One region of the Paenibacillus sp. FSL R7-0163 genome, then DNA from elsewhere that is predicted to be linked to it. Evidence: riboswitches for the same ligand, from Rfam matches in the RefSeq annotation. Region 1 holds a riboswitch; each other region holds the start of a gene.

Region 1 (7,647 bases):
AATTAATCCCATCGATAGTATCAGCGGTTTCAGTCCGCCTATTTCGCGCTGCAATGATCATCAACACGCCACCAACAACTAGACCGATCAAAACAGGGGTTGGGCCAAATAATTGGCTTTTTATTGTGTCCTTGAAGAGAAGATATAGGATTAATGCTGGTAACATAGCCAAAATCATATGAATGACATTTAATCCTTTGCTTTTGGAAAAATCCATTCTAATCATATTAACCCCAATTTCCAAATACCTTTTCCAATAAAGAATTAGAACTGCCATCACTGCACCCAACTGAATAACAATTTTAAAAGTTATTGCAGCATCTCCCTCAAAGCTAAGCAAATCGCCTGCTAAAATAAGGTGTCCAGTAGATGATACTGGTAAAAATTCAGTTAAGCCCTCTATTATGCCAAGTATTATTGCTTTAATTACGTCAGTCATCAGTGGATTGTCCCCTTTCGGAAATAAAATCATTTAATTTCCAGTATAAGGGAGACACGTAAACTTCCCCATCGATTAACCTAACAATATTCAATTCAGAATGACATAATTGTCACATTGCTCATTATTTCAGTCTTAAGGGGGCTTTGGTTTGCAAAACACAAAATATTAAGTATAATGTTACTGTCGAAACGCTAAGGCGTCTGTACAGGATGGCTACCTGGCACTGATGATGGCAGGCCAAGCGCTTTATAAAGTTTTCTTTATGTGTATTTATACTTTAGGAGCGTGGTTATCTATGAAAATTAATATTACCGCACATTTTAACATTGATATTACTTTATCTCTTCATCTGTTAGCCGTAGCCAGTCTTGCTTATGAACTCAGTTCACTGACGAGCTCGTGAAATTCGAGCGAAAAGTATCTGTACTAAGACACCTTGTGGTGTCTTTTTTATTTTTATAGTAATTACCATCTAACCGATCTGCCCCCGCAAGAAAAAAGCAGCTTATGCTGCTCCTCCTCCACCATCCTTCATTCTGATTGCTGTCAGCTTGCGACACGCCTTCCATCTGCTCGACAGTGACCACTAGTCATACCGTTTTCATTAGCGATTTCGCCATGTCTTATCTTTTAGAAGAATGGTAGAAGTCAGGGGATTCAATGAAAAATGACGCGGTCCCGAACCCTCGGAAATCCGCGCCACATATGGTTTTTTGGGATGCTGGTGAAGGGAATTGAACCCCCGGCCTACGCATTACGAGTGCGTTGCTCTACCCCTGAGCTACACCAGCTTAAAGCTGATTTTTCTGTCAAACAAAAAATATTATACAACTTTCAGCCAGAAACGCAAGCCTATTTCTCCCTGTTTTCCGCCCTCCTAAACTGCTAATCCACCTGTAGCTTACGCTCCACAGACTCTAACTTTCCACGGCTAGTGGAGGGTTTATCGCGGCGGTCGTCTATTTTAAGTGAGGTAGAGACACGTTCTGCACCTGCGGCAAAAGGAGACTCATGCAAAGCTTCTACCGCGGCAAAAATGCGTTGCAGAGGCCCTTCGATGATCGTCCCCATGGACGTAAGTTCATATGTAATCCCTTCTACTGTCTTCAGCACCCGCTGCATATCCGCAACATAGCTGCTAAGACTGGTACTGCCTGTTCCAATTGGAATAACTGTAACTTCAGCAATAGGCATGAGAATACCTCCTCGAAATTTTATAGTACCTATCTTCTTCCATTGTAACAATTCCACCGCTCTGTCACAAACTAAGCAAGATTATCCTCCCTTATCTCTTCTATTTCTTCTGATTACTCCAAAATATGACTTTGGGCTAAGAGTATTTTCTCATGCGCAAATTCTAGGGTCATCTGCACTATATTTATGGACTCTTTGTGGCATCTTTTCGGACAATTTATGAATCATTTCGCATCTCCCTGTGGATCAATTGTGGATTACTTATGGACAGCCTGTGGATCATTTGTGGAGTACCTTTAAAGAACCCGCTCCCCGCGCGGGTTTTCTAAAAAACTGTTTACAAACACAACATCTTGGGTTATTTTTATCTAACGACAACAAAATATAGTGGAGACAGGCGCTTTGATCCTTAACCGGATTTAGAGCTTAATAGGGAAGCGCGGTGAGAATCCGCTGCGGTCCCGCCACTGTAACCGGATGGCCTTCTTAAGCTTCTGGGAAGCTTGAGAATCCACATCTCCCGGCAGATGCCACTGAGGGTTAGGAACACCCTTGGGAAGGCGCCGAGAGATCCCACGGAAGCCAGGAGACCTACCTGTTTCGACGACACCAACTATTGATGCCTGCGAGGAACAGGGATGGTGTCCGCATGCGGTCATCTACGTAGAGACCTCTGCAAATATCCGTGTGGATATTTACATAACGCATCGGGCATTTTCTGCCATCCTCGGGTAGGGGATGCTTTTTTTATGTAATCAGAACAAATATACGACTGCTTATGGCAGTCCAACTTCCTATGGATATATGGATTTGATGATAGATGTTTTTCTTTTATACTGAGAGGAGAGCTGTACAATGACGTTGTTGGAGAGACAATTTAATGGAGTAGAAAATGCACGGGAAGTTCTTTTAGAAGAGCTCATTGATTTAGGCCGGGATATTATCGACAGTCGGGATATGGACCTATTGCGCGAGAATGCCAATTTGAATGGAGAGAGTTTCTCCGGTAAAATGAGCAAGTTCGGCAGTGAATATTCAAAATGGTACGCCCGCAATTTTACGATGCCGCCGCAGCTAGTGCAGGCTATTGATGATAATGTCGTCTATGTGCATGATCTGGATCAATACGCGATTGGAACGACGAACTGTATTTTTATCCCGTTTGATAAACTTCTCCGTGAAGGTTTCAATACCGGCAACGGCAGCGTTCGTCCTCCGAACTCAATAATGACTGCTATGTCTCTGGTAGCGATTATTTTCCAATCCCAGCAAAATGCTCAATATGGTGGTGTATCCGCCAATAAACTCGACTATGATCTGGCACCTTATGTAACCAAATCCTTCGCCAAGCTGTTCCGCAAGGGTCTGGATTATTTTGAAGAAGGACAAGCTGATGAATCTTTGGGCGAGATTACGATGAGCCGGACCGATCTGGCGGAGTTATATCCAAGAGCGTTCCGTTTTGCACTAAAGGAAACCGAAATCGAAACCCTGCAAGCGGCTGAAAGTATGGTACATAATCTGAATACCATGTCCAGCCGATCCGGTGGACAAATACCGTTTACCAGCATCAACTACGGTACTTGTACTTCACCAGAAGGTCAGCTTGTGATCAGTTCTCTGCTAACAGCAACTATGAACGGACTTGGCAGCGGAGAAACACCAGTGTTCCCGATTCAAATCTTCAAATGCAAGCAAGGAATCAATCAACAACAAGGCGATCCTAACTATGAACTGTTCCTAAAAGCGGCTGAATGTTCTGCGCGCAGACTATATCCAAACTTCGCTAATCTGGACGCTCCGCTCAACTTGCAGTATTATGATCCAAGTGATCCTGATACGGAGTTCGCTACAATGGGCTGCCGAACCCGAGTGCTCGGTGACCGTTTTGGTCGTAATCATTGCTCTGGAAAGGGCAACCTTTCCTTTAATACACTGAATCTGGTTCGGCTAGGTCTGGCACACGGCACAGTAACAGGCAGACGTACCATCGCAGACGAAGCTGGCTTCTATGAAGATCTAAATCATTATATGGATATTGCGCTGGAAGGACTTCTTCATCGGTTCCACATTCAAACCGCACAAAAAGCTAAAGCTTCCGATTTCATGATGCGAGAAGGCGTCTGGGAAGGCGGCGAGCATCTTGCACCTGATGACACTGTAGGCGATCTGCTAAAGCATGGCAGTCTGTCTCTTGGCTTCATCGGTATGGCGGAATGTATGAAAGCTATGTACGGCAAACACCATGGCGAGGATATGGAAGTTCATGCCAAGGCGCTGGCTATTGTGCGTCATATGCGGGACTATTGCGATCGGAAAAGTGAGGAACTGGATCTCAACATCACTCTGTTCGCAACTCCAGCAGAAGGTTTGTCCGGTAAATTCACAAAAGTTGACCGCAAGGTACTGGGTTCCATTCCGGGCGTAACCGACCGTGAATATTATACGAACTCTTTTCACATCCCTGTATACTTCGATCTGGGTGCTGCTCAGAAGATCAGCTTGGAAGCTCCTTTCCATGAATATTGCAATGCCGGGGCTATTTCTTATGTCGAATTAAACGGCAATGCCCGCAACAACCCATCGGCTTTTATCAAAATCATTAAATATGCGCTCGAACAACAGGTCAGCTATTTCAGCATTAACCATCCGATTGACCGCTGCTCCAGCTGTGGATACGAAGGCGTAATTGGGACAAACTGTCCTTCCTGCAACGCACATGAGAATGACGTGCACATCCGCCGTTTGCGCAGAGTTACAGGTTATTTAACCGGCGACTATCAGACCCGCTTTAATGCCGCCAAACAAGCTGAAGTACGGGATCGCGTTAAGCATCTATGAATATTTGCGGTTACTATCCGGAGTCGATTAACGAGGGAGAGGGCATGCGGGCCGTCCTCTTTCTCAGCGGCTGCCGCCATCGTTGCCCGGGATGTTTTAATCCCGAGACATGGAACTTTAAATATGGAGAAGTCTTCACCTTAGAACGACAACATGAAATTATTGCAGAAATCGCCGCTAACCCTTTGCTGGATGGTCTGACACTGGCAGGCGGCGATCCTTTTTTCTCAGCAGAAGAGTTGCTGGGGTTCATTCATGAGCTTCGCGCTGTACTGCCAGGCTTCTCAATCTGGATTTACAGTGGTTATACGTACGAAGAACTTACAGCCCTTCCCGGTACGCCGGAATGGGATCTACTTAAGCAGTGTCAGGTGTTAATAGATGGAAAATTTGTAGAAGAACTGAAAGATACTACGCTTCTCTACCGGGGAAGCTCCAACCAACGCATTATCGACATTCCGGCCAGCATGAACGGCTCGGAGGTCTTTCTGTGGCAGCCTGCTGCGCTATAATATATCAATTTTTGATATTGAAAATTAATTTGAAATAAGAAGGGATGAACTAACCATGCCGCAATTCGTAGTAAAACCGGATAATCGCCAACTGGCTTTTGATGAGAACCGTCTTTCCGTCTACGCTGACCGTATTCTGGAAGGTCTCGATCAACTAAATAAAGAAACTTTGCTGCGTGGAGTGAATTCCAAACTGCGTCGTGACTCGGTAAGCGGAGAAGAAATCAGCAACGCCTTCACCATGAGCGCTCTAGAGCTTGTAACAAAAGAAGAGCCTACCTGGAAGTTCGCAGCTGCCCGCGCCCTTCTGACAACCCTTTATAAAAAAGCTGCCGTTCATCGCCGCTACAAAGCTTATCCAGAAGAGCCTTACGGTGAATTGTATCCACTAATTACGGATCTCGTGAAAAAAGGAATCTATCGCGAAGAACTTCTAAGTCATTACACCAAAGAACAAATTATCGAACTAGGTGGGTGTATCGATTATACACGCGACCTTTTGTTTGACTATATCGGTCTGCTTACGCTATCCGACCGTTATTTGGCGCATGATTTTGACGGCCGTGTGATGGAGCTTCCACAAGAACGTTATATGATTATTGCCATGTACCTGATGCACCGTGAGCCAGCTGAGAAACGTCTTGAGCTTGTAAAAGAAGCTTATTGGGCTATGAGCAACATCTACATGACTGCTGCTACACCTACAATGTCTAATGCCGGCAAAAAGGTCGCTGGACAGCTATCCAGCTGCTTTATTGATACTGTAGACGATTCCCTAGAGGGTATCTTTGACTCCAATACAGACGTAGCACGTCTAAGCAAAATGGGTGGCGGCATCGGCGTTTACCTTGGAAAAGTACGGGCACGTGGTTCGGATATCCGTGGCCACAAGAACACAAGCTCCGGCGTGATCCCTTGGATTCGCCAGTTGAACAATACAGCAGTCAGCGTAGACCAGTTGGGCACACGTAAGGGTGCTGTAGCTGTTTATCTTGATGTATTCCATAAAGATATTCTCGCTTTCCTTGATCTTAAGCTGAACAACGGTGACGAGCGTATGCGTGCACATGACGTGTTCCACGGGGTCTCCCTGCCTGACCTGTTCATGGAAGCTGTAGAATCGCGCAGCCACTGGAACCTCTTCTGCCCTCATGAAGTGAAAAAGGTCATGGGCTGGACTGATAAAAATGGCCGTCCACTAGGATTGGAAGATTTCTACGATGAAGAGCTTGGCAAAGGTACTTTCCGTGAAAAATATGCTGAAGCTACAGCGAACCTGGAATTATCCCGGATCACTGTTCCTGCGATCGACATCATGAAACGGATTATGAAATCACAGCTAGAGACGGGTACACCGTACATGTTCTACCGTGATACCGTGAACCGGACCAACCCAAACCGTCATCAAGGTATGGTTTTCTCCTCCAACCTGTGCACAGAAATTATGCAGAATCAGTCTGCAACAGTAATTGAACAAGAAGAATTAGTAACTAAAGATGGCCAGACCCGGATCGTTATTTCCAAAATCCCTGGCGACTTCGTAGTCTGTAACCTGAATTCGATTCACTTGGCACGGGCGATTCCAGCTGGCGTATTAGAAAGACTTGTTCCGATCCAAGTCCGTATGCTTGATAACGTAATCGACATTAATAATATTGAAGTTCTGCAGGCACAATACACGAACAGCCAGTACCGCGCAGTAGGTCTTGGCACATTCGGCCTGCATCATCTATTGGCACTCAAGGGCATTCGTTGGGAATCCGATGAAGCCGTAGAATATAACAATCATTTATATGAACATATCAACTACCTGTTGGTTCGTTCGAGCATGGAGCTCGCCCGTGAAAAAGGCCGTTATCCGAAATTTGCTGGCTCCGATTGGGAGACTGGCGCATACTTCACTTCCCGCGGGTATGTTAGCGGTGAGCAAGAAGGTAAATATGTAACGACTGAGCAATGGCGCGAGCTGCAAGAAGAAGTAGCTAAGGACGGCGTGCGTAACGCTTGGATGTTCGCCATTGCGCCAAATGGATCTACATCGATTATTGCCGGCTCCACCGCCAGCATTGATCCGCTGTATGAACTGCTATCCTATGAAGAGAAAACAACTTATAAGATCGCTAACCCAGCACCGGATCTGTCCGACAAAACGATCTGGTACTATAAGACAGCATTTACAATTGACCAAAACTGGTCGATCCGCATGGCTTCTGCTCGCCAGCGTCACGTCGATCAAGGCCAAAGCTTCAACCTGTATGTCCGTCCTGACATCAAGGCTACCGAGTTCCTGGAACTGCATCTGAATGCCTGGAAGGGCGGCTTGAAATCAACTTATTATGTGCGTAGCCGTGCTTTGACTATAGAAGAGTGTGAATCTTGCGCTAGCTAATTATCTTAGTGCCCTGAATAGAAAAACGATGATGAATTTCGTAACTGCGAGGAATGTTTGGGCTTCCGGCCGCTGTTGTCATCAGATGTCTTGATCTTTACCGCTATTAGCGGATGACATCCGATGACAGCATATGCTTTCGATGCGAGCTTTCCTACGGAAAGCTTTCGGGCGAACGCTGACGCTCCTCCAGCTCCAAACTTCCTCTCCGTTACTCCATCACCGTCTTTCTATGAACAAGACACCAAAGAAAGATTACCAGCGCAAAA
Region 2 (7,647 bases), 330 kb from region 1:
TTGCAGCAGATTGAATATGACGGAAGGATCACTGCGGTTAAGGATAAACAGATTACCGTTCAAGTGGAGGGCGGTAAAGAGCAAACCTTAACGATTCCTGATCATATAGTCATTGAAGATGAAGACAAGCTCGGATTAAATAATGGCGTTGAAATCGAGTGGACGGTAAATGCAGACGGACAAATCGAAAGCGTGGAACTGGACGATTAAAAATTTACCGAGGTGACTGGATGAAATTTCTAATCGTACTTGGTAGTATTATTGTTCCCATTGTCATGCTGATGTTACAAGGTAAATCGATAAAGTGGCGTATGGTATTTAATGTTGCTTCGGTCTTAAGTGCGATTATCTTTGGAAATATTTCCGCTTTGGCGATTTACGAAATATTAAGGGATCATGCTGTATTTATGACCTCGATCCATGCGATATTTTTAAATCCAATGTTTCTTATTACCGGAGCCTATCTTGGCGTTTATTTAATTTATCGGTTGATGATAATTTCGTATGACGAGGTTTATATGTGATGGGTACAATACAAATAGGGGTGTTCCCGCGTAGGGACACCCCTATTTGTATTGTTAACAGGACAGATGCTTAAGAGGACTTTCCTACAACGTTTGCTCCGCTCTTCGTGATCTTGTAGGTGATGATATCACCATTCCAGAAGTGGAATTTTAGGATAACCTCGCCGTCTTTAACATCTTTAAAGAACGCGGGAAGCAGCTTGATTTCTTTAGTGTTATAAGAAGGTGAGAAGGTATTGCCGAATTCCTTAAATGGAGTCCAGTCCTGCGGACCTGCATTGCCACCAGCGGTATATACAGCTTCCATTGTGGCAAGCTGGTTACCATTAAAGGTGGTCGGAATGGCAAAGGATTCAGTCGTGCCTTTTGCATCGCTTAATTTAGCTGTGTCATACACAATCACCTTAAGCCTCCACGCAACACCCTTGTTGAATTTCAGAGTCAGCACGGCATTTTCACCGTATTTTTGGGAAGCTGTGAGCTTTTTGAGTTGGCTGGCTTTGAGGATGAGCTCCTCACCATTTAATGTGTAATCTTTACCTTTGGTCAGATATTTTCCGTTGGCACTAATGGTGGTTAGCTTATTGCCGTTCAGGTTTAGCTTAACCTTGGTATCTTTGATTTGTGCACCTTTTTTTAGGTAGACCAAATCGCTTTCGGTGCTGGAGGAACGCTCCTTCAGACCAGACATTAATACATTGTGGAGTTCAGGATCAGACCACTTATAAGTTTTACGGTTGAAATGCTGCCCGTTATCCCAGAGCATGGAAGTCATTTTCTTTTCTTTCAAATAATAAGTCAGATACTCGAAGAATTTAAGCTTCTCGCCCTGTTCAATCACACCCGTGTCTTTATCGAAACCTAATAAACCAAATTCGCCGACGATGACAGGGATGCCTTTAGCTACAAATGTATTGTAAACGTTATCAAAAGTTTGAGTGATATCGTTTTTTGTATCTTTTTCAAATGTGGTGTAGCCGGCAATGTTCACACTAAAAGGCCAGAAGCCATAGAAGTGAACGGTCGCAATAATATTCGGATCGTTTAGAGCCGTAATCGTCTTATAGAGATGATCCATTCTTGTTTGTGTAGGTGAAGACTCTAATGAAGGCAATACAAGTGGGCGGAGGTCGTTTTTCCCACCGGATTTCCGCACGATCTGATAGAAGGAGTTATTGAGTTCAGTAAGCATTTGCTCCATTTTTGCTTCGTCTGTGCTTCCACCATCGGTGAACCGAGGTTCATTTATGCTCTCGAACATCAGCTTATCGGATTTGTCCTTAAAGCGATCGGCAATTTGAGTCCAGGCTGCATTATAACGCGCCAGCGTTTCATCGTGTTTTTCTTCCATATGGCTTACCCATAGCCAGGAATCATGATGGACATTAATCATGACATAAAGCTTGGCGTCCAGTGCCCAGCCGACAACTTCTTCCACACGGTCGAGGTAGGCTTTTTCTAGGGTATAGTCTGGTGCCGCACCCATGTGAGTATCCCAGGTCACAGGAATCCGAATACTTTTATAGCCTTGAGCGGCGATCTTTTTAATAAGTTCTTGGGTCACACGAGGATTGCCCCAGGAGGTTTCGTCCTCACCTGTAGCATCTAAAGTATTACCGAGGTTCCATCCGGGCTGCATTTCGTCTACATAGGATTGGATCTTACTCTTTGGCGCTGCCTTAGCTTGTTGCTCATCCTTAGTTGCAGCTGCAGCCATGGATGAGAACAGAGAGAGCAGAAGAGCGGTGACAAGTGTCAATGATAAGAAGGATTTCTGGATTCGCGTAGTCATTGAATTCTCCTTTGTGAGATAAATTTAGGATGCTTGGACCTGGCTTTGACGCTGTACTTGGTGGTTAGATGAACACGAACACCTCCAATGTTATTTTTGTAAACGCTTTCTGAATATACCCTAACATAGAATTCACTCAGCGAGTACCTTACTAATTTGTGGCAAATTCATATAAGAATTAGTGATTTAAATTAATTTTCCCCACAGTTGGATAAAGAAATTATTTAAATATCCCTACTCGTAGAAATTGGTTATTCAATAGGATTATCTCTAGCTGCCCGTTATACAAAAAAGAAATATAACATGACAAAAGCATATATATTAGATATGATGAAGCATGAAAATTTAAAATTAGAAATAGGTGCCAACTATGATAGTTGCGGAAGTACAATCATAGATTGGTTAAATGGAAAGCGGGTGTGAATCCCGCGCGGTCCCGCCGCTGTGAAAGAGGAGTCCTTGCAAAATGCCACTGGGAAACTGGGAAGGCAGCAAGGGTGATGATACTTGAGCCAGAATATCTGCCTTTTTCTGTTACACCATCAAACTCTACGATCGATAGAGAGGTGCTTGAATAGTGTTGGCCATCTATTATTGTGGTTCACTATCTTAACCTCTTGACGTTTATGTTGAGTGGTTTTTTTGTGGTTATAAGAAAAGTTTATTCTGTTTTTTATCATAGGTATGAAGGGAAGGGTTATGGAAAAATGAAGAAAAATAAGTTTTTAGCGTGGTTACTTATTGTAGCTGTATTTATTACGACATTCTCTACAAGTGTAATCCCGGCTCAAGCAGATGGAGCAAGCTCTACCCTTAAAGGGTATGTATCTGTATCCGTAGAGAAATTCACCTTAGGCCAAGGGTATGTTAAGGAACCTATTAAAGTTCCGATTTATGAAGGCGATAATGGCGCATCTTTAATAACACGTGCGCTAGGAGATGGGAATTATAGATATTTAGGAAATATAGATAGTGGTTTTTATTTATCAGAAGTTAAAGATAGTGGCAGAAGCGAAGTCAATATTCCACAATATACTTTAGATATGATTTCAGCTGATGGGAATACAGTCGGCACTAAAGCAGACCCAGAGTGGTTAAGTCAGTTTGACTATACTTCCATGTCGGGTTGGATGTATGCAGTAAATAATGTGTTTCCTCCGTTTGGGATGACCGATTATAAGCCTCAAGACGGTGATATCATTCGAACTCAGTTCACCACTTATGGCTATGGTTCTGATCTTGGTGGCTGGGGAGAAATCCCAGTTCAACTTGCCAATAAGGATGCTTTAACTGCGGAAATCGCCGAGATTAACAGTGACCCTAATAAAGAAACTATTTTGGACAGACCAGTAGTACAATCGGCAGTTTATCAAGCCTATTCCGTGCTCGAAAATATGGCAAGCTCTCAAATAAGTGTAGATCATGCGCTTGTAGGGCTTAACCATGCATTAGATATAGAACCCCCTGTTATTACTGTAAGTGGCATACAAGATAAACAGGAAGTATCTAATAAAGAAATAAGCTTCAAAGTAGCTGTCACAGACAATGTATATAGTGACATCATTCCAGAAGTGAAGCTGAATGGTGTTACTTTATCACCTGCGAATGGGGAGTACAAAGCTTCTCTGAATTCAGGCAGTAATGCAATTACTGTAACGGCTCTTGACGGAGCTGGAAACAAAACAAATGTAACTTATCAAGTTACTTACAAACTGGAAACTACAGTTGCCGTCAAACAACAGTTAGATAAAAGCCTTGCCTATATTCTAAACACTGTAAAGAATCCGTCGTTTGGAACAGGTAGTGGAGAATGGTCGATCCTTTCTCTGGCACGGGCGAACTATACAGTACCTAACGGTTATTACGATCTTTATTACAACAATGTAGCAACGAAAATAGCATCGATCATTAAAGAGGATGGAAAACTCGACGCCAATAAAAGCACAGAGAATTCCAGAGCGATTCTTGGGCTTACCTCTATCGGAAAAGATATCACAAATGTTGCGGGATATGATCTGAGAAAAGCACTCGCTGATTATCAATATATCCAAAAGCAAGGCAATAATGGTCCGATTTTTGCTCTGATTGCGCTAGATAGCCATAACTATGAGATCCCAGTAGTTGATGGAGTTACAGAACAGACCACAAGAGAAAAACTAGTTCAGTACATTTTAGATAAAGAGGTTAAAAAAGGTACAGAAGAAGCTGGTGGCTGGGCATTAGGCGTAACCAAAGCCGATGTCGATATGACTGCGATGGCGATGCAAGCTCTTGCACCTTATTATGCAACCCGTGATGATGTAAAAGCTGCCGTGGATCGGGCCATCCAATGGCTGTCCGATAACCAAAACAATCAAGGCGGATTTACAAGCTGGGGAAGCACTAGCAGCGAAAGTATCTCGCAGGTAATTGTAGCCTTAACTGGTGTAGGCGTAGATCCGCACACGGACGCTAGATTTGTTAAAAGTGGAAATTCGCTTATTGATGCATTACTTAGCTTTGCTGCACCTGAGGGTGGATTTAAGCATATCCTCACAGGCAAAGTAGACAATATGGCAACGGACCAAGGTACGTATGCACTTGTGTCCTATGATCGTCTGATCAATCATAGCAGCCGTCTCTTTGATATGAATGATGTGCAATTAGAACAACCTACTACTGTTGTAGCCAAACAACAATTAAATAAAAGCCTTGCCTATATTCTAAACACTGTAAAGAATCCGTCGTTTGGTACAGGTAGTGGAGAATGGTCGATTCTATCTTTAGCACGGGCGAACTATACAGTACCTAACGGTTATTACGATCTTTATTACAACAATGTAGCAACGAAAATAGCATCGATCATTAAAGAGGATGGAAAACTCGACGCCAATAAAAGCACAGAGAATTCCAGAGCAATATTAGGACTTACCTCTATCGGAAAAGATATCACAAATGTTGCGGGATATGATCTGAGAAAAGCACTGGCTGATTATCAATATATCCAAAAGCAAGGCAATAATGGTCCGATTTTTGCTCTGATTGCGCTAGATAGCCATAACTATGAGATCCCTGTAGTTGATGGAGTTACAGAACAGACCACAAGAGAAAAACTAGTTCAGTATATTTTAGATAAAGAGGTTAAAAAAGGTACAGCAGAAGCTGGTGGCTGGGCATTAGGCGTAACCAAAGCAGATGTCGATATGACTGCGATGGCGATGCAAGCTCTTGCACCTTATTACGCAACCCGAGATGATGTAAAAGCCGCCGTGGATCGGGCCATCCAATGGCTGTCCGATAACCAAAACAATCAAGGCGGATTTACAAGCTGGGGAAGCACTAGCAGCGAAAGTATCTCACAGGTAATTGTAGCCTTAACTGGTGTGGGCGTAGATCCGCACACGGACGCTAGATTTGTTAAAAGTGGAAATTCGCTTATTGATGCACTGCTTAGCTTTGCTGCACCTGAGGGTGGATTTAAGCATATCCTCACAGGCAAAGTGGACAATATGGCAACGGACCAAGGTACGTATGCACTTGTGTCTTATGATCGTCTGATCAATCATAGCAACCGTCTCTTTGATATGAATGATGTGAAAGTGGAACAACCAGAAGAACCTGGGCCTGGGCAACCAGAGGGTCCGAAAGAATTTCCGTTACCTTCTGGGGAGAACCCGAAAGTTGAAATCCCAAATGACGCTAATGATTATATCGTTCCGATCAGCACTGGAGATAGCAACAAAGAAATCACAGTAGCTATTCCGGAGGGAAATCAATCGAAGGTTAGTGTCAATTTACCAAGTAACAGCGACCTTCCTCAGATAGAGGCCATAAAAGGTAACGTATCTGTAGTCATTCCTAAGGGTGCAAAAGTTACAAGTGGGGATGCCTCTGCAATTGAACTGATTTCAGCTTTAACCGGTGGAGAATCTGCACTAAAAGATAGTGTGAATCAGATTATTCCCGGGGACAAGAAGCTTGATAACATTCTTCAAACATTTTCCATGGGTGGTAGTGCAAGAGTAGAATTCAGTCAATTTATTACGTTAACCTTTAAGGACCTTACAGGAAAAGATGCAGCTTATATTCAAAATGGCACTCCTCATGCCATTCAAAAATTTGCAAGTGATGACTTAGGTTTTGCAAGCGGTAAGTCTGAGTATGCCTATGATAGTGGAAATGATTTAATTGTAAAAACCAATCACTTCACTGACTACATTGCTTATGCTTCCAGTGCAGTACAAACACCTGGCGGCGACGGTGGTAACGGTAATGGCGAAGGTAATGGTAGTGGAAATGGTGAAGGAAATGGCAGCAACAATGGTGGCGGAACCACTCCATCGAAACCATATGTAATCCTGTCCGTGGATAAGCTTACGATTAATAAGGGATATGTTGTTCCATCTGTACAGGTAGAGCTACAATCTGGTGACACAGTGTGGTCTGTACTAAAAAGAGTGCTGGATAGCCGCGGTATCGACTATAGAGATTCCTGGAACAGTGACTTTGGAAGTGTGTATGTTGAATCCATAGCTGGTGATGGGGAATTTGACCATGGCAGCGGCAGTGGATGGATGTATAATGTGAATGGGAAATATCCTAATTATGGTGCATCTTCATATGACCTAAGTGCCGGGGACAGAATTCAGTGGCGTTATACTACGAATTTGGGTGTGGATCTAAATGCACCGATACCAACGATGAGCCCAACCCCAACGCCTAAGCCTGGTGCTACTCCGGCTCCTGGTGGGGGAGCTAATCCGGAAGGCAGTGGTGATCCAAATGTGAGTCCATCTCCAACAGTGACTCCTAAGGATCCTACCCAGAATACGAATGATATTAAACAACTGTATACAGATGCTGATAAGATCTCTTCCTGGGCCTATTCAGCGATTGAAACAGCTACAGTAAAAGGGTATATCCAAGGTAACAATGGTCAGGTGAATCCGAAGGCTTATATCACAAGAGCGGAGTTCACTAAGATTCTCGTTTCTGCATTAGAACTTGATATTAAGAGTGATAAAGGCATTACCTATAAGGATGTCGCTCTAGGCGATTGGTTCTATCCATATGTGAATGCTGCGCATAAGGCAGGTCTAATCACAGGCTTTAATAATGAATTTAAGCCAAATGACAAGATTACTCGTGAGCAGATGGCCGCAATTATCGTCAGAGCATTGGCCATCCCGGCGACGAAGCCTGGAACAGCGATTAAAGATATCAACACAGTATCGGCATGGGCCAAAGCAGATGTAGAGACCGTTGTTGCGACTGGTTTGATGTTAGGTGATGATAATCAATTTAAGCCTAAAGAGCTAGTAACCAGAGAAATGGCGGCTGTTGTAGCTACTA
Region 3 (7,647 bases), 2.4 Mb from region 1:
CACGGTTCCTTCTTTTTCTTTTTCATTCTAACAAGATTGAGAATTATTATCAAGTAGCTGATTACAAAAAAATAATTGAACTAAAAAGCCAGGGTAAATTACCCTGGCTCTAATTTATTTAAGTCTATTTAGAAGCAATAACCCCTGTCTTTTCCCTCGCAATAGCAGCAGCTCTTACCATGTTACGTAGTGCATCCTCTGTCTCCTGCCAGCCACGCGTTTTCAGACCGCAATCCGGATTAATCCAGAACTGTTCAGGGTCAAGCACCCGCAGCGCACGATCGATATTCGCAGTCATTTCTTCGACAGCTGGAACCCGCGGGCTATGGATGTCGTACACTCCAAGACCGATTCCTTTATCATAGGCTTGCTCCTCAAAGCTGATAATCAGCTCACCATGGCTACGTGAAGTCTCAATGGAGATTACATCAGCATCCATAGCCGATATTGAATCGATCATGTCATTAAATTCGCTGTAGCACATATGCGTATGAATTTGTGTCGTAGCCTTCACATGGTTCGTGGCAACACGGAACGACTTCACTGCCCAGTTCAGGTAATGCTCACGGTCTTCTGCCTTTAGCGGAAGTCCTTCACGAATAGCCGGCTCATCCACTTGAATCATTTCGATGCCTGCATCTTCCAACGCTTTTACTTCATGGCGAAGGGCAAGAGCAATTTGATTGGCTACCTCTTCCCGGCTGAGATCATCACGTACAAATGACCAATTGAGGATAGTAACAGGGCCCGTCAACATTCCTTTAACCGGAAGCTTCGTCAACGATTGTGCATAGACGCTTTCTTTAACAGTCATAGGCTGTATAAATGCAATATCCGCGTAGATCACCGGCGGCTTAACGCAACGGGAACCGTAGGATTGAACCCAGCCATTACTAGTAAACAAGTATCCATCCAGCTTTTCTCCGAAAAACTCCACCATATCTGTACGCTCGAACTCGCCGTGGACCAGAACATCCAGACCTAGCTTTTCTTGGAAGGTAATTGCATCCGCGATCTGCTCACGAACAAATCCATCATAACGCTCCTGATTCCAGACCCCTTTACGCCATTTCAATCTCGCCTGGCGCACTTCGACTGTCTGCGGAAAGCTACCAATTGTAGTGGTTGGCAGAAGTGGAAGCTGCCATTTCTCTTGCTGCACCTTTAAGCGCTCAGCAAAAGGCAGACTGCGTTGGTCTGGTAGAGCTGCAAGTGCAAGCACTTGCTCCGCCACATCCTTACGGCCACGCTCAGGTAGTGCGCGGAACGCTGCAATAGCTTCACGACTAGCGGCCAGCGCTGCTTGAGAAGCTTCTCCTTTATCTGCGACGGCTGCTCCGAGCAGACTAAGCTCTTTAAGCTTCTCATCGGCAAAGGCTAACGCATTCTTAACTGTCGCCTTCAGCTTCACTTCACCTTGAACGGTGACTGGGACATGCAGCAGACTGCAAGAAGGCTGAAGAATAAGACGATCAAGCGGTACATGAACGCTGAGCTTTTCTACCAGTTGCAGCTTGGCGTCTAAATCGGAACGCCAAATGTTCCGTCCATCAATAATTCCGGCACCCAGCCATTTGTCCTTCGGCCAGCCAAGACGTTCGATGGAAGCCAGATTCGTTCCACCATCGTGCACAAAGTCAAGACCCAAGCCTTGAACAGGCAGCTCTAGCAGTGCCTCCAGCGGCTCAGCAGCTTCAAAATACGTCTGTAAAATAATATTCAAGCCCGGCACGGAGCCGGCAATGTCTGTGTATATCGAGTTAAGCAGTGTTAATTCTTCTTTACTTATGCCTGTAACAATCGCTGGCTCATCGATTTGTACCCAGCTTACCCCTTCTTGCTTCAGTTCCTGTAGCAGTTGAACATAGACTGGAACAAAACGTGCAGCAATCTTGGCGATATCTGCCGCTGCGTAACCTTTGGACAGCTTAAGGAAGGTATACAGACCTAAAAGTACCGGTTTACCTTCAATCCCTGCCTGCGATTTAGCAAAACGATAAGCCGCTAGAGGTTTGTTTTCAGTCAGGCGTGGTGTTTGTGTGCCGATCTCTGGAACGATATAGTGATAGTTCGTATTGAACCATTTGGTCATCTCGCAGGCAGTAGCCTCAGCATTACCACGGGCCATTGCAAAATAAAGATCAAGCCCGATGTCGCCGCCATCATACGCATACCGTGGAGGTACGATTCCAAACATAACAGCCGCATCCAACACATGATCATAAAATGTAAAATCATTTACCGGAATAAGCTCAATTCCTGCTTCTTGCTGGGTCTTCAAATGCTGCAGCTGGATTGCTGCCATTTCGGAGCGGAATTGCTCCTCATTTATTTTCCCCTGCCAGAATGCCTCCAGTGCCTTTTTCCATTCGCGGTTCTTTCCGATTCTCGGATATCCAAGATTGCTTACTTTTACCTTATTCGTCATTTCGATACACTCCCTCTTCAATCTCTTATTTCAAACTCCAAAACTACTTGCTTTCCTATAAAAAAGAGCGCCCTTCCCTAAAAAAGTCAAAGGGAAAGACGCCCATGATATACCCATGGTTAACGTCTAACACCTCCCTATCTTCCGTAGGTGAAGCAGTGCTGTTGAAACAGGCAGGTCTCCTGGCTAGCGGCGTCAACATCTTGAGCAGTCTTCCCAGCAGTAGTAAATTGCCAGTGACCTCTGTTGCTCGAGATTCTTCCGTTACAGTGGCGGGACCGCATCGGCTTCGAACCGAATTTCCCTATTAAGCCTACCGAATTACTATTTTCCGGTCAGCACCTGTCTCCGATATCATTCATCATTTGAGTGTCTTAATCTGATGTCATCATACGTGAAAGCCCCAGCAATCTGCAATAGATTACTGGGGCTTCTGTTATATCGATTCCTTATAACGGACTTAGAAAAATACGAAATATACTACAGCAGCAAGAATTATACGGTATATAGCAAACGGTAAGAGCTTGATACGATTGATCAGTTTTAAGAAGAAACGCATCGATAACAGCGCAAATAGGAAGGCACTAATAAAGCCTGCAATAAAAAACGGCAGCGCGTCCATGGTGAAATATTGCCAGTTCTTCATCAGTGACAACAGACTGGCACCTGCCATGATGGGTACTGCCATAATAAACGTAAAATCAGCAGCGGCACGATGGCTCATCCCGAGGATTACGCCACCAGAAATCGTCGAGCCCGAGCGTGAAAATCCAGGCCATAACGAAAAACACTGTACAAGACCTACACCAAGTGCCTGTTTGTATGTAATCTGATCTACACTCTCAGTTCTGATCTTCTTCGGCCCAAACAGATCCGCAATAATCATTAATATAGCCCCGATCACTAGACCAATTAACACCGTTGAGGTAGAGAATAAATGCTCATCAATATAATCATTAAACAGAACACCTAACACACCTGCAGGCACTAACCCTACCAGAACCTGTGTCAGCTTGAGGTGCCCGCCCTGCTCTAACTGCGGTAGCTTCTCTGTTACAGGATCCAACTGCTTACGGCTGAAACGCCTTAAGCCCAACAGATCAATGAATCGATTTCTAAAAATCACAACAACCGCTAATATAGAACCCAGTTGAATAACTATTTTGAAGGTATTTGCCGTATATTGTCCAAATAACTCCTGTGATTTCAGCCACATATCATCAACAATAATCATATGACCCGTGGAGGATACTGGAGCAAATTCGGTTAAACCTTCAACAAGCCCCAAAATAATGGCTTTAATAATCGTTAATAGCTCCATGTGTTTCCCTCCTTTTTAATAGTCATTTCTATTATCAGTCCTCCACCCGCTTAGCCCTCAGTGTTCATTCTCCGGCTGCGTTTGCGGAAGTACAGAAACCCAAGAATAACTAATCCGCCAGCAATTAGTACATAGACCACATTGGAGTACACATCCATGTACATGGCAATGTCTTCCCAGGATTCGCCCAAAGCCGCGCCAATAAGCACAAGCAGCAAATTCCATCCCAATGTGCCAATCGTTGTGAAGATCATAAATACTCCAAATTTCATACCTGACATTCCCGCCGGAATCGAAATCAGACTGCGGACCAGAGGAACCATCCGACAAAACAATACAGTCCAATAGCCATATTTATCAAACCAGGCGTCAGCCTTGTGGATATCTTTTTTAGTGACGCGAATTAGGCCCCCCCAGCGTTCAACCAGTTTCTCTAACCGGCTCACATCCAATAATCGGCCAATATAATAGAGAATTACTGCACCCAGTAGTGATCCAGCAGTGGCAGCAATGATTACACCAGGGATCGTTAAGCTCGTCGTAGTGGTCATAAATCCTCCAAAGGGCAGGATCACTTCTGAAGGAATTGGTGGAAATATATTTTCAAAGGCCAGCATCAGAAAAATACCGAAGTAACCAAACTGCTCCATAAAATCTGTAATCCATGCTTGCATTCTTGTTACCCCCATTTCTCATATCAAGTTCTTCTTCAGGTTGCGTAAATAGCGGCTGCGAATAAAAAAGAAGTATAGTCCTTGAACAGCCAAATATCCGAGTAACACCGCGCCTGTCTCCGTTGCGATAGATAAGTAGAACAACCGTTGAAGCGCAATAAAGGCAAACACACTGTGTAAAATAGCTATTCCGACCGGCACAAAAAACAATAGAGCGAGCTGAATTGTGACTATTCGATTGAGTTCTTTATCCGTAAGCCCCATCTTGGACAAAGTGGAATATTGATTGCGATCATGATCAAGATCGGTATATAACCGGAAGTAAAGAAAGCTGCCTGCCGCGATAAAAAAGACAGTACCCACCAGCAATGAAGCAAAAAGCATTGTGTTATACAATGTTTTCTGAAGCTCAAACAGCGTGCCGCTGATCACAATCGCATACGGAGAATCACTTTCATAGGACTGTTTGCCTTTATGGGCAAGATCATCTGCGATACCTACCGTCTGTGGAAAATCCTCTACATAAAAACCTGTATAAAGATCCGTCTGCACGGGATCAATAGCGCTGTAGAGCTCATCACTGATCACGACACCACTAAAATCCCCGCCATCTCTACCATCCAGCTCCGGCAATAAATATTCAGCAATGGGGACTTGCGCGGTATAACCTATTTCTTTAATGGCAAGTCCTTGCTGCAAGGAATAGACCGCTTTTACTCTGCCTTCTGTTAAACTGCGATCCCGCTGTGAACCAATCATCACCAGACCTTCGTTGCCCACCAGAGCACGCTCAGCCGTTGTGAAACCTGCACGCTGCAGGGCGAGATTATAATCACTAAAAGCAATCAAGGGAAGGCGTAAAGTGCGATCGGGTCCAGTCTGAGCTTCGACCTCAGCATATTTAATCGGGATACTAAGCGCTTCATAAGGGAGTCCGTGCGTCTTGAGCTCTTCCTTAATTTCGTTCAGATGCTGATCAAAGGGTTCATCCGCCTGATTTCCTTTAGCTACATAACCCACTGCTGCAGGATAATCCAATTTCAGCTCTCTGGAAAGTGTATGTATCGATGCAAATACCCCTACTGAAGTGAAGGAGACTGCGGATACAATCGTCACCATAAAAAACATTCGGCCATTCTCTTTCCAGCGGTAGGACAAGCCCGATAAAGTGATGATATTCGTACGATGCCAATACAAGCGCCGAATGTCCTTAAGCAGCTTAACCACACAAATACTTAGCTGGGTATAAAAGAGATACGTCCCGATAACCGTAATTGCAACGACCGGAAACATGACTTTCTCTACGGAAGCAGCTTTTGCAGTAGCCGCCAAATAATAACCACTAATCAGCAATACAGCAGTAATAATAGATAATACAAAGGATACTTTGGGTTCTTCTTCTGCCTTACGCTCTCCCTGAAACAGACGCATCAGTGACTCATTGCCGATAAAAACAAAGGTGCAAAGCGATATCAGAAAAAACAATAACACGAAGCTGCAGATCGTAAGCACAAGTGCCTGCCATGGGAGATGAAAGGTTAACAGGGGAATTCCCAAAAAAGTGGATCCGATCATCAGAAATAATTTGCCCAGAAGTAACCCGAGAAGGGTACCCGTCAGGATGGCAGAGGTGCCGATCATCATATTTTCCAGAAAAACCATGGTGTTTAGCTGTCTCTTCGTCATTCCATGCATCAATAAAATTCCGAACTCCATCTTCCGCGACTGCAGGAAGGATCCAACGGATACGAGCACGAACAAAGAACAAAAGACATAAATAATTGCCTCTGCCACCATCATCGTATGAGCCGCCGTACTATAAATTAAGCTCTTTGAAATATCCGGATGGTAAATAAACAAAGCGCACACGAAAAAGATCATCACCGAAAAAGCACTGACGACAAAATAAGCGGCATATTTGCGTTTATTACGTGTTACATTCCTATAAGCGAATTGCCGAAAGGTCATGGCTGGTTCCCCCAAGCAGAGACAACATATCAATAATACTTTGGAAGAAAGCGCCTCTATTACTGCCTTTGTACATTTCACTATAGAAACGTCCGTCTTTAATAAAGATGACCCGGTTGCAAAAGCTTGCAGCCACTGCGTCATGCGTGACCATCAGCACCGTAGCTCCTTCTTCCTTATTCACCTCTGTCAACATATTCATGACTTCCCCTGAGGCTTTGGAATCCAGATTGCCTGTGGGCTCATCCGCCAAAATTAACGCTGGACGATGAATCATCGCCCGGGCGATAGCCGCCCGCTGCATTTGTCCGCCTGAGACCTCATACGTGCGCTTCTTCAGTAAATGTTCGATACCAAGCAAGGTAGTGACCTCTTTTAGCCTGCTCTCCATCTCTGGGACACGGGCACCTGCAAGCGTTAAAGGTAATACGATGTTCTCCTCTACAGTGAGCGTATCCAGTAGATTAAAATGCTGAAAGACGAAGCCTAGCTCATGACGGCGAAAAAGTGCCTTTTCTTTTCTGCTAAGCAGATTAGGATCTCGGCCGTTGATCAGAATCTGACCGGAGGTCGGTTGGTCGATGGTGGCAATCGTGTTGAGCAGCGTTGTTTTCCCGCTCCCTGATGGGCCCATTATGCCAACGAACTCCCCCTTTTCTACAGAAAAGCGGATATGATTCAGCGCCTGAGTGGACACTTTACCCTCATATATTTTTGATAAATTATGAACATCTAGAATGGGCAAGTGTTACCTCTCCTTCTTTCGACTGGATTGCCTTCATTATACAAAGTGTACACATGGGCTGCTATTTCTGAAACTTACAATGCCCTTACACATTTGTAAGGTTTGTTATATGCTGCTCCCTAAATACAATCCGCACGGTGGTCCCGCTTCCTTCTTCGGAACGGATACTCACCTCATGTCCAAGCTTGCCGCAGATCTGCTTCACGAGATATAAACCCATCCCCGTAGATTCCTGGAAGGTTCGTCCATTCACCCCGGTAAAATATGCATCGAACACGCGCGGCAGATCTCCTGCTGGTATGCCCACTCCTTCATCCCGGATCTCAAGCACAGTCTGCTTATCTTCCGTGACCATCCCTTGAAAAAAAACATGTTTGCCCTCTTCAGTCGTATAACGTACAGCGTTCGTAATCAGCTGCGTAAGGACAAAAGTGAGCCATTTTTCATCCGTAGTTACGGTAATCTGCTCATCTATTTGTATAGCTGGAAAAACTCTTTTTCGAATAAAAAG
Region 4 (7,647 bases), 490 kb from region 1:
GCAAATAGCGGCGGCTGTGTCCGATAGCCTGTGGGGGTAAGCATAAGCCCACATTATCGGACCCAGATGACATTAAACTGGGGAATATCAAGTAGATAGTGTGTTTAAAAAACTAGAGAACAGCCGGGGACACTAGGGTTACGGGGTACAGGGTACAGGCTACAGGGTACGGGGTACGGGGTACGGGGTACGGGGTACGGGGTACGGGGTACGGGGTACGGGGTACGGGGTACGGGGTACGGGGTACGGTTTACAGGTTATGGGGTACGAGTATACCGATCATCGCCGAAGTTTTTATTGTTTCCATCCCTCTGTCTTGCCTGCCAATAGTGTCGCTGGAGGTCACATAGCATATGTTTGCCCGCAACCTACTGAAACAAGCTTACATCTATCCGCTCCTGAGCTGCTGAGACCAACTTACATCTCTCCCACCTTGACCAACTGAGATCAGCTGGCTCGCGCTTGCTCCCAATCTGCTAAAACCACAAACAGCAGAGCAGCGATCTCCGTTACTGGAGAACCGCTGCTCTGCTGTTTTTTTAACATTATTATGAAGCTCTATAGTTTGAAGCTGGACAATATTTTTTGCAGATCTTCTGCCAGCACCGCTAAATACTGAGCTGAAGCCGACATTTCCTCCATTGCGGATAGTTGCTCCTGACTCGCTGCACTTGTGTCCTGAACACCCTCCGCCCCTTTACTAGATATAACGTTGACCTGTTCCATAGCTGCTGCCACACCTTGTGATTCCATGGCTACATGAGCAACCGCTTCTCTAATTTCGGCTGTCTGTAAGGTAGCTTCTTTAATGGAAGTCTGAATCTCATGAAAAGCTTGAGATACCAGATGACTTTGAACTACGCCATTGGTGACTAGCTCAGTACCCAAAGCCATGGATTCTACTGCGCTTTCGGTTTGCTTTTGGATATGTGTAATAATATCTGTAACCCGCAAAGAACTATTTCTAGTTGCTTCCGCCAGATTACGAATTTCTCCAGCAACTACAGCAAATCCCCGTCCATGCTCACCGGCCCGTGCTGCTTCTATAGAAGCGTTGAGCGCAAGCAGATTCGTCTGTGTAGCAATACCGTTAATCGTTGTAATAATTGTATTAATCTCTTGTGACAATGTCCCCAGATTAGAAACAATCTCCTGACTCTGAGTTACACTGAGGTCAATTTCCTTCATCTGCACAATGATTTGGTCTACAGCCTCTACTCCACGATCCGATGAACCGGAAACTACGCCCATTAGATCCGACATTTCATAGCTGCTGCCCTCTACGGCTGCAATATCATTGGTCATTGCTTTTATGGAACGTGTTGTATTGTTAATGCTCTCTGTCTGTTCATCAAAACCCGCGGCAATCTCTCCAGAAGATACAGCGATCATTTGTGAAGCCAATGAGGTCTGCTCAGCGCTTGCACTCATCTCTTCCGATGAAGCTGACAGCAGCTCCGCACTCTCTGCAATCCCTTGCATCATCTTCCGCAAGCCCTGCAGCATATTGTTAAATGAACTGTTAATTTGGCCGATCTCATCCTTGGCAGTGTACGTTGCTATTACGGTCAAATCTCCATTTTCTGCCCGCTTCATTATTCCTTGCAGTTCTTTAAGGGGTTTTGTTATCAGTCGAATGATTGCAATACTAATCACGATACAAATCACACAGGCGAACGTAATCATTATGGTATTGTTTACCCGCATGCTTTTAGCGGTTGCCATGGAATCTGAATTGTGTTCATCAGCATCTTTAAGCAACGAATCACTAATTCCTTTAAGTAGGTTGATCATTTTTTCACGGGAATCGTTAAACTCGCCTGAAAATACTCGATAGGCCTCTTGATTATGATTACTATCAGCAATCTTTATAATGTTATCCCGCTGTGCACGATAATCTGGCAAAAAGGACTCATACTCTTTGATTTTACTTACAATAGCAGGATCATTATACTGAATCGCTTTCACCTTGTTCATAAGTTCATTATTATCCTGAACCTTCACTTGAATACTCTCAGAAAGTTCTTTGTTTTTGCTGGCATTTACGCTAATCAAACGCTCCAAAAGATAGGATTCAATAGCCCGATTATTCGTACGCATCTGCCCTACGTAAGAAACAGGCAATAAATTTTCATTATATGTCTCATTTGTTTTTTCGGCCATTCGGGTCATCGTGATGATGCCTATGCCACCTACAACATTCACCATGATTACAGCGAATACCAAAAGCAACCCTATTTTGTATTTCACTTTCAAATTTTTCATCTACACTCCGCCTTCACATTATCTTATGATCTATCTATTTTTATCGGTCGGAAGGGCTAAGAGTTTGATGATTTTTTAAATATTGTGTCGAATAAAAGTATATATTGTCATAAAACGACTTTTCTCCAAATATAAAAAGGGCGGGCACCCGATCCGTTAGTTACTCCGAATCCATGTACCCGCCTAATCAATCCTCTTCCTTATTCTCCAGAGGTATAGTACCAATATAAAGTATCACCGTTCTGCAAAATATAGCTGTCTGCACTTATGCTTGGATCAGCATCCCGGTTCGTTTTATACTTCCATCCGCTGCTTGGGCCTCCGTCAAATTCAGCCAACCCGTCAATAGACTTCACGTAGATGCTTCCAGCGTTGCCGGATGATACTACCTTAGTGCCTAATTGACTGACTAGTAAGCTATAAGCCGTTTCGCCCTCTTTTAGAGCTACTGTTGTACTGGCTAGGATGGTTCCCTTCCGGCTATCTCCAATTACTGAAAGGGTAGCGGTAGCTTTAGCTGGAGCAATAACAGACGATCCAACAGTCAGAGACTGAGTATAACGCGCTACGCTCGGTACGCTGTCTTTAACATAACCGGTAACAGTCATTGTATAGCTATTTGCCGGGAGACCCCCCTCAATAACAGCTACACCTTGTTCATTCGTGATTACCTTCTTATCACCAATCGAAACCTGCACACCTGCAGCTGGTGAGGTAACCGGATCAGAAGTGAAGCTGTCCTGATTCCACACCCACTTTTTCTGGGAAACCTTTACGGTAAAAACTTCATCAGCTTTTGGCTGCGTTGGGGAAAGCGCCACAGAATCTACAACCTGTGTATTTTCTCCTGCATAATAGACAAGCACACGATCGGATTCCTGTAGTTCGAACACATCCATACCCACACTTGGATATATCCACTCTCCGCCGCGTGATACCACGAAGCTCCACCATCCGTCGTAAGTACCTTGCGAAACTCCATGGATACCTGATACAAAGTTGCCATAAGACGATTTGGTGATATCTACTTTAAAATCATCGGTAGACCCTAGTTGTTGCAACGCTTCAAGGGCATTGGAGGCTTTCAAAGTCCCTTCACTAATCAACCCTTCCGGGCCTTCAACGGTTAGCGAAGCTGTTACATTCTTAGAAATCACTTTTAGAGCTTTTGTATATTTAGCAATCGTTGGGGCTTTGCCTTCACGGTAGCCAGTTACAGTCAGTTTATAGTCACCTGCGGGCACATTTCCTGAGAATACGGCCTCACCTTTAGCATTCGTCGTTACCGTGTGAACTCCAATTTGGACCTGAACACCCGCAGCTTTTGCAGTTACAGGAGAGGAAGTGTTCGTAGCAGCGTCCCATTTCCACGTCTTACTAGTTACAGTGACGGTAAAAGAATCGCCCTCTTTAAGATTTGCTTTGGAAAGCGTAACGGAATCCACAAGCTTAGTGTCATCTCCGGCATAATAAACCAGTACCTGATCTGAATCTTTAAGTACAAAATCACTCATACCTACATCGGGATTAATCCATTTTCCGTCACGCGATACAACATACATCCATCCGTCATAACCACCAAAGCTTCCAGCAACAATATTTCCGATGCCAGTCACATAATTGCCCGAAGGATTCGTGATCGGCAAGTTCGTTTGAAGCGCCAGCTTCTCTAACGCTCCAAGTGCGTTGCCAGCATAGGCGTACCCTTGTGCCAACGTGGCCTGTGGCCCCTCAATCGTTACAGGGGCGTAGATTAGTGAGCTCTGAATGGAGGACTTGGAAAAATCGTATAGCTTATTGTTGCTTCCTTTATACAGCAAATTATAGGCAACCAGCGCCTGAAGCCCTTGCTCTGTCGCCAGAACATTACTGCTTCCACCACGGCTATGGGTGAAGCTACCATCAGCTAGACGATAGCTGAGCAGGTTCTCCATTAGATCCACTTTGTTTTTGGTGTATTCTAATCCACTAGGATCAACTCCAAAGGATGTGAGTCCAAGGATTGCTTGTGCACTACTTTCAGCACTGTCACCGTAACCCCCATGGCTATCTTGAGCTGCGGATAACCAGGCTACGGCTTGTAGCCCTGCTAAGTAGGCTTCGGGATTATTTTTATGTGCCGCCAGAGCCGTCAAGGTTATCGCTGTCATATCAGGCTCACTTGTGCCTGAGGTTAGTGCAAAGCCCCCATCTGGATTTTGTTTGGAGAGAATCTCCGTAAGGAGCTTATCCGCCGTCCATTTCGCGTCACTTGGGATATTATATTTACCAGAATCCAGCGCAAGTAAAGCATATACCGGATTATTAAGCGTCTGTTCACTGAGCTTGCTGTTATTATAAATTTTCTCAATCAGATTATAGCCAGGAGTTGATCCATTACCAGCAAAGCTAGTAGGATCTGCACCAATCGCTCTCACTGCGAGCACGATTCGAGCATAATCGGTGACATTGGCAAAATTCCCAGCTGCCTCTTTTACTTTTTTCTCAAGCTCTGAATGGTAACTAGCTGGCAGCTTGTACCCTGCTTGCGCTAAGCCAATGGCTTGCCAATCTGATTGTACGCCACCTTTCAAGAGATATTCTGCAGCCGCATAAGTCGCATCCGCAACATTAATCCACTCCGCAGCAGTTGCCTCCAGACCGGCGCCAGCGCTCGCTTCTGCAAATATTTGTCCTGCCGGAGCAAGAGATGTTCCTAGAATTGAAATGACCATGAATAAGGCCAGCCCAAGTGCTACAAACTTGGAAGACATGATTTTCTTCATTGTTTAACCTCTTTCTGTATAAGAATGGGTACTGCTGGGAATAAGACGCATAACATAAAGACCGCCCCTTTGGAGGGCGGTCAGGGAAGATTACAAATCGAGGCTGCGGCGCTTGCTTCCTGCCGATAGTCCATCTGTATATGTTCCACATTCTTACCCCACGAAGAATAGAAACGCTCACAAAAAAGGCAGGTCTCCTGGCTAATGCTTCATCGCTGTTCTTCACCTTCCCACCCTACCTTCAGGGCAGTGGCTTATAGAAGAAAAACTCCGCACATACAGTGGCGGGACCGCGCCGGACTCATGCACCGGACTTCCCTTTTAAGCAGACGACTAGATTGATAGAGTCTGCACCTTTTCCAGTATGTAGTATCTTATTTTGACATCCATAATCATATCTATTAATACATAGCATGTCTATAGAAAAGCTTAGTATGGGCAGCAAAAAAATGAACAGCAATACACCACCTGCCGGTAGGTGTTGCTGTTCAGAAAGCTTGTTATTCGGCTGTTCCTTCCGGACTTGCAGTTGGGGAAGGTTCAGCACTTGAATCAGAAGCTGGTGGAATATTAGGGTCGGGATCTACGATCAATGTAAATCTTCCGGCTTTAATCATACTTTTCTCTAGAATTGTCGCTCCAGGCTCCAATGTAACCTCAACCTGATAGGAAGGTTGTTCCCCTTCAGTCACAGCTGTTGCGGAAGGCAACCCAGTGCTGTCCTCAGTATCAGAGGAAGGCGTAGGAGACGGAGAAGCATCAGCTACAGCGTTAGTAGCGTCTGCACCTTCTGCTGTTCCTCCAGTAGTGCCAGCGGCATCTGACTCGTCGTCAGCGGCGTTTCCCTCATCCGTCCCATCCGTTGACGGCACTGGACAAGTCCCATTCGTAGCAGCGACCTTAAAGCTTTTATCTATCTCTGTAGACGAAGACATTAAACTAATCTCAGTCGGTTGAAACTGCACACAGTCATCTGCACTTGCGAAGGTGAACACCAATATGCTGCTCCCCTTATCTCCTTCGACGCTCTGATCCTTCAAGTATACTGAAGCCGGAGGCAGCACATTGCCTGCACTCTGAACAGGGGTCGGCTCAGGGCTTGTCCCCGGCAGAGCCGTCTTCGTATCATCCGGACGCAACATACTGAATACGATAATTGCAATAATCACCAGAATACCCGTAATGGAGCCGGAGATTAAGAGTCGAAATCGGCTGCGGCTGATCCAGCGCGCCAGCGGGGAAGCCAGTTGGGAGCGGGCTTCATTGTACACATTTTGCAGAGCAGGCCGAGCTGCCGCGACATAGTTCTTTCGGAATTCCCGATTCTTGAACGCTTCACGATCACTGCTCAGGAAATACTTCAGAATCGCCTTACGGTAACCCGGTTGCAGCTTTTTATTCGAAACCGTAAATAAAGGATTGCCTTGCGACCAAGCAAAAAACCGATAGATGATTTCTTTGTCGGAACCGGCTTTACGCTTTAACAGCTCCAGAAGCGCATCGTAATCCAGCGGACCCCCTTCACGCTGAGTTGTATAGTAGAAGGCTAGCGGAAGCCGTTCAAAGGGTTCCAGAACACGCGCCTCTTTTAGCAAACGACGACCCAGTAGCTGCACATCGTCTAGTTCCTGCGGAGACAATCCTGCAAAAATCTCCTCATTCGGCTTTTCTTCACCAAACCAGCGGTAAGCTGCACGCAGCGCATTCTCTTTCTGCTTGCTAATCCTATCCAGTGGCGGCTGCCAATCGACAACATTACCATAACGTAAAAAAACTACCTCCAGAAGCTCCTCCTGCGTCATATCGGAAAGCGATAAGCGATTCAGTAAGAATCTATCTGCTGAAGCAGCAAGATCCTGCATTAGGGAGAGTGCCTTAGGAGCAACTCCTGTTCCTTTGCGGCGATCTTTTTCTGCCTTATCTACAATTTCATGAATTTCCGCTACAGAAGCCACCGGATCATGTTCCAGCTGGAGCTTTTCAAGCAAATAATCCTTCACAGCATTTTGAGCAAAAGACTGCTCTAACGCCACTGGCAGGAACCGCCCCCAATGGAGTACAAAGCTCAGTATATCCGCAGATCTGGACGCCGCAGCTAGTCTTGATTCCATATAAGGCTCAAGTAGCTGCTTACGGAAATATGTTTCAGACATCACGCGCTGGAAGTAGGCTGCACTTAACTCATCATTACTCTCAATGATCCCGTAAGCGGCACTCAAGATATCCTTGCGGCCCGCTTCCACACTATGAAGCATCCCATTGATGAAATAATCCACGATTCTGACCCTGTAATTGTGATCCTTAAGTACAAAATACTCCTTAAAACATTCCATAATCGCCGGATCTGGCACATTCCTTTGCCGAATCAGATCAAATTCCCGGTCGAACCGTTCTAAGAAAATATCGTTCAAGCGGATTCTAGAATGAATTGCACCGTCTGGTTTAAGGTAAGAGAGCAAACCACTTAGCACCGCACTCTTATTCTCCGTATATAAATGCTCGTTCCCTTGCTCAATCTCATAAAATATAGCCAGCTCATTATAGAAAGCAAGGGATAGCTTATGCTCAGGACTCTCTCCACGCAGAATCTGATCGGCGAAGCTTACAAAGTCGTTAA

Evidence for each region. Region 1 has a riboswitch for cobalamin ahead of NST45_RS24805 (anaerobic ribonucleoside triphosphate reductase). Riboswitches for the same ligand answer to the same signal wherever they lie in the genome.
Region 2: another riboswitch for cobalamin. It lies ahead of NST45_RS23395 (S-layer homology domain-containing protein); the one in region 1 lies ahead of NST45_RS24805 (anaerobic ribonucleoside triphosphate reductase).
Region 3: another riboswitch for cobalamin. It lies ahead of metE (5-methyltetrahydropteroyltriglutamate--homocysteine S-methyltransferase); the one in region 1 lies ahead of NST45_RS24805 (anaerobic ribonucleoside triphosphate reductase).
Region 4: another riboswitch for cobalamin. It lies ahead of NST45_RS22740 (DUF4430 domain-containing protein); the one in region 1 lies ahead of NST45_RS24805 (anaerobic ribonucleoside triphosphate reductase).

The regions. Positions count from the first base shown of each region.
Region 1 is NZ_CP150224.1:5,642,767-5,650,413, forward strand. Features, by position in the region: gene NST45_RS24790 (undecaprenyl-diphosphate phosphatase) at 1-439, opposite strand, end outside; tRNA gene NST45_RS24795 (tRNA-Thr) at 1,162-1,233, opposite strand; gene NST45_RS24800 (MTH1187 family thiamine-binding protein) at 1,328-1,636, opposite strand; cobalamin riboswitch at 2,015-2,250, shown strand; gene NST45_RS24805 (anaerobic ribonucleoside triphosphate reductase) at 2,492-4,477, shown strand; gene nrdG (anaerobic ribonucleoside-triphosphate reductase activating protein) at 4,474-4,989, shown strand; gene NST45_RS24815 (ribonucleoside-diphosphate reductase subunit alpha) at 5,045-7,378, shown strand.
Region 2 is NZ_CP150224.1:5,317,756-5,325,402, reverse strand. Features, by position in the region: gene NST45_RS23410 (hypothetical protein) at 1-210, shown strand, start outside; gene NST45_RS23405 (hypothetical protein) at 231-524, shown strand; gene NST45_RS23400 (cellulase family glycosylhydrolase) at 595-2,316, opposite strand; cobalamin riboswitch at 2,659-2,860, shown strand; gene NST45_RS23395 (S-layer homology domain-containing protein) at 3,024-7,647, shown strand, end outside.
Region 3 is NZ_CP150224.1:1,232,439-1,240,085, reverse strand. Features, by position in the region: gene metE (5-methyltetrahydropteroyltriglutamate--homocysteine S-methyltransferase) at 125-2,428, opposite strand; cobalamin riboswitch at 2,583-2,789, opposite strand; gene NST45_RS05290 (undecaprenyl-diphosphate phosphatase) at 2,889-3,749, opposite strand; gene NST45_RS05285 (DedA family protein) at 3,800-4,423, opposite strand; gene NST45_RS05280 (FtsX-like permease family protein) at 4,442-6,391, opposite strand; gene NST45_RS05275 (ABC transporter ATP-binding protein) at 6,366-7,136, opposite strand; gene NST45_RS05270 (sensor histidine kinase) at 7,222-7,647, opposite strand, start outside.
Region 4 is NZ_CP150224.1:5,152,152-5,159,798, forward strand. Features, by position in the region: gene NST45_RS22735 (methyl-accepting chemotaxis protein) at 559-2,265, opposite strand; gene NST45_RS22740 (DUF4430 domain-containing protein) at 2,466-5,030, opposite strand; cobalamin riboswitch at 5,200-5,403, opposite strand; gene NST45_RS22745 (glycosyltransferase) at 5,531-7,647, opposite strand, start outside.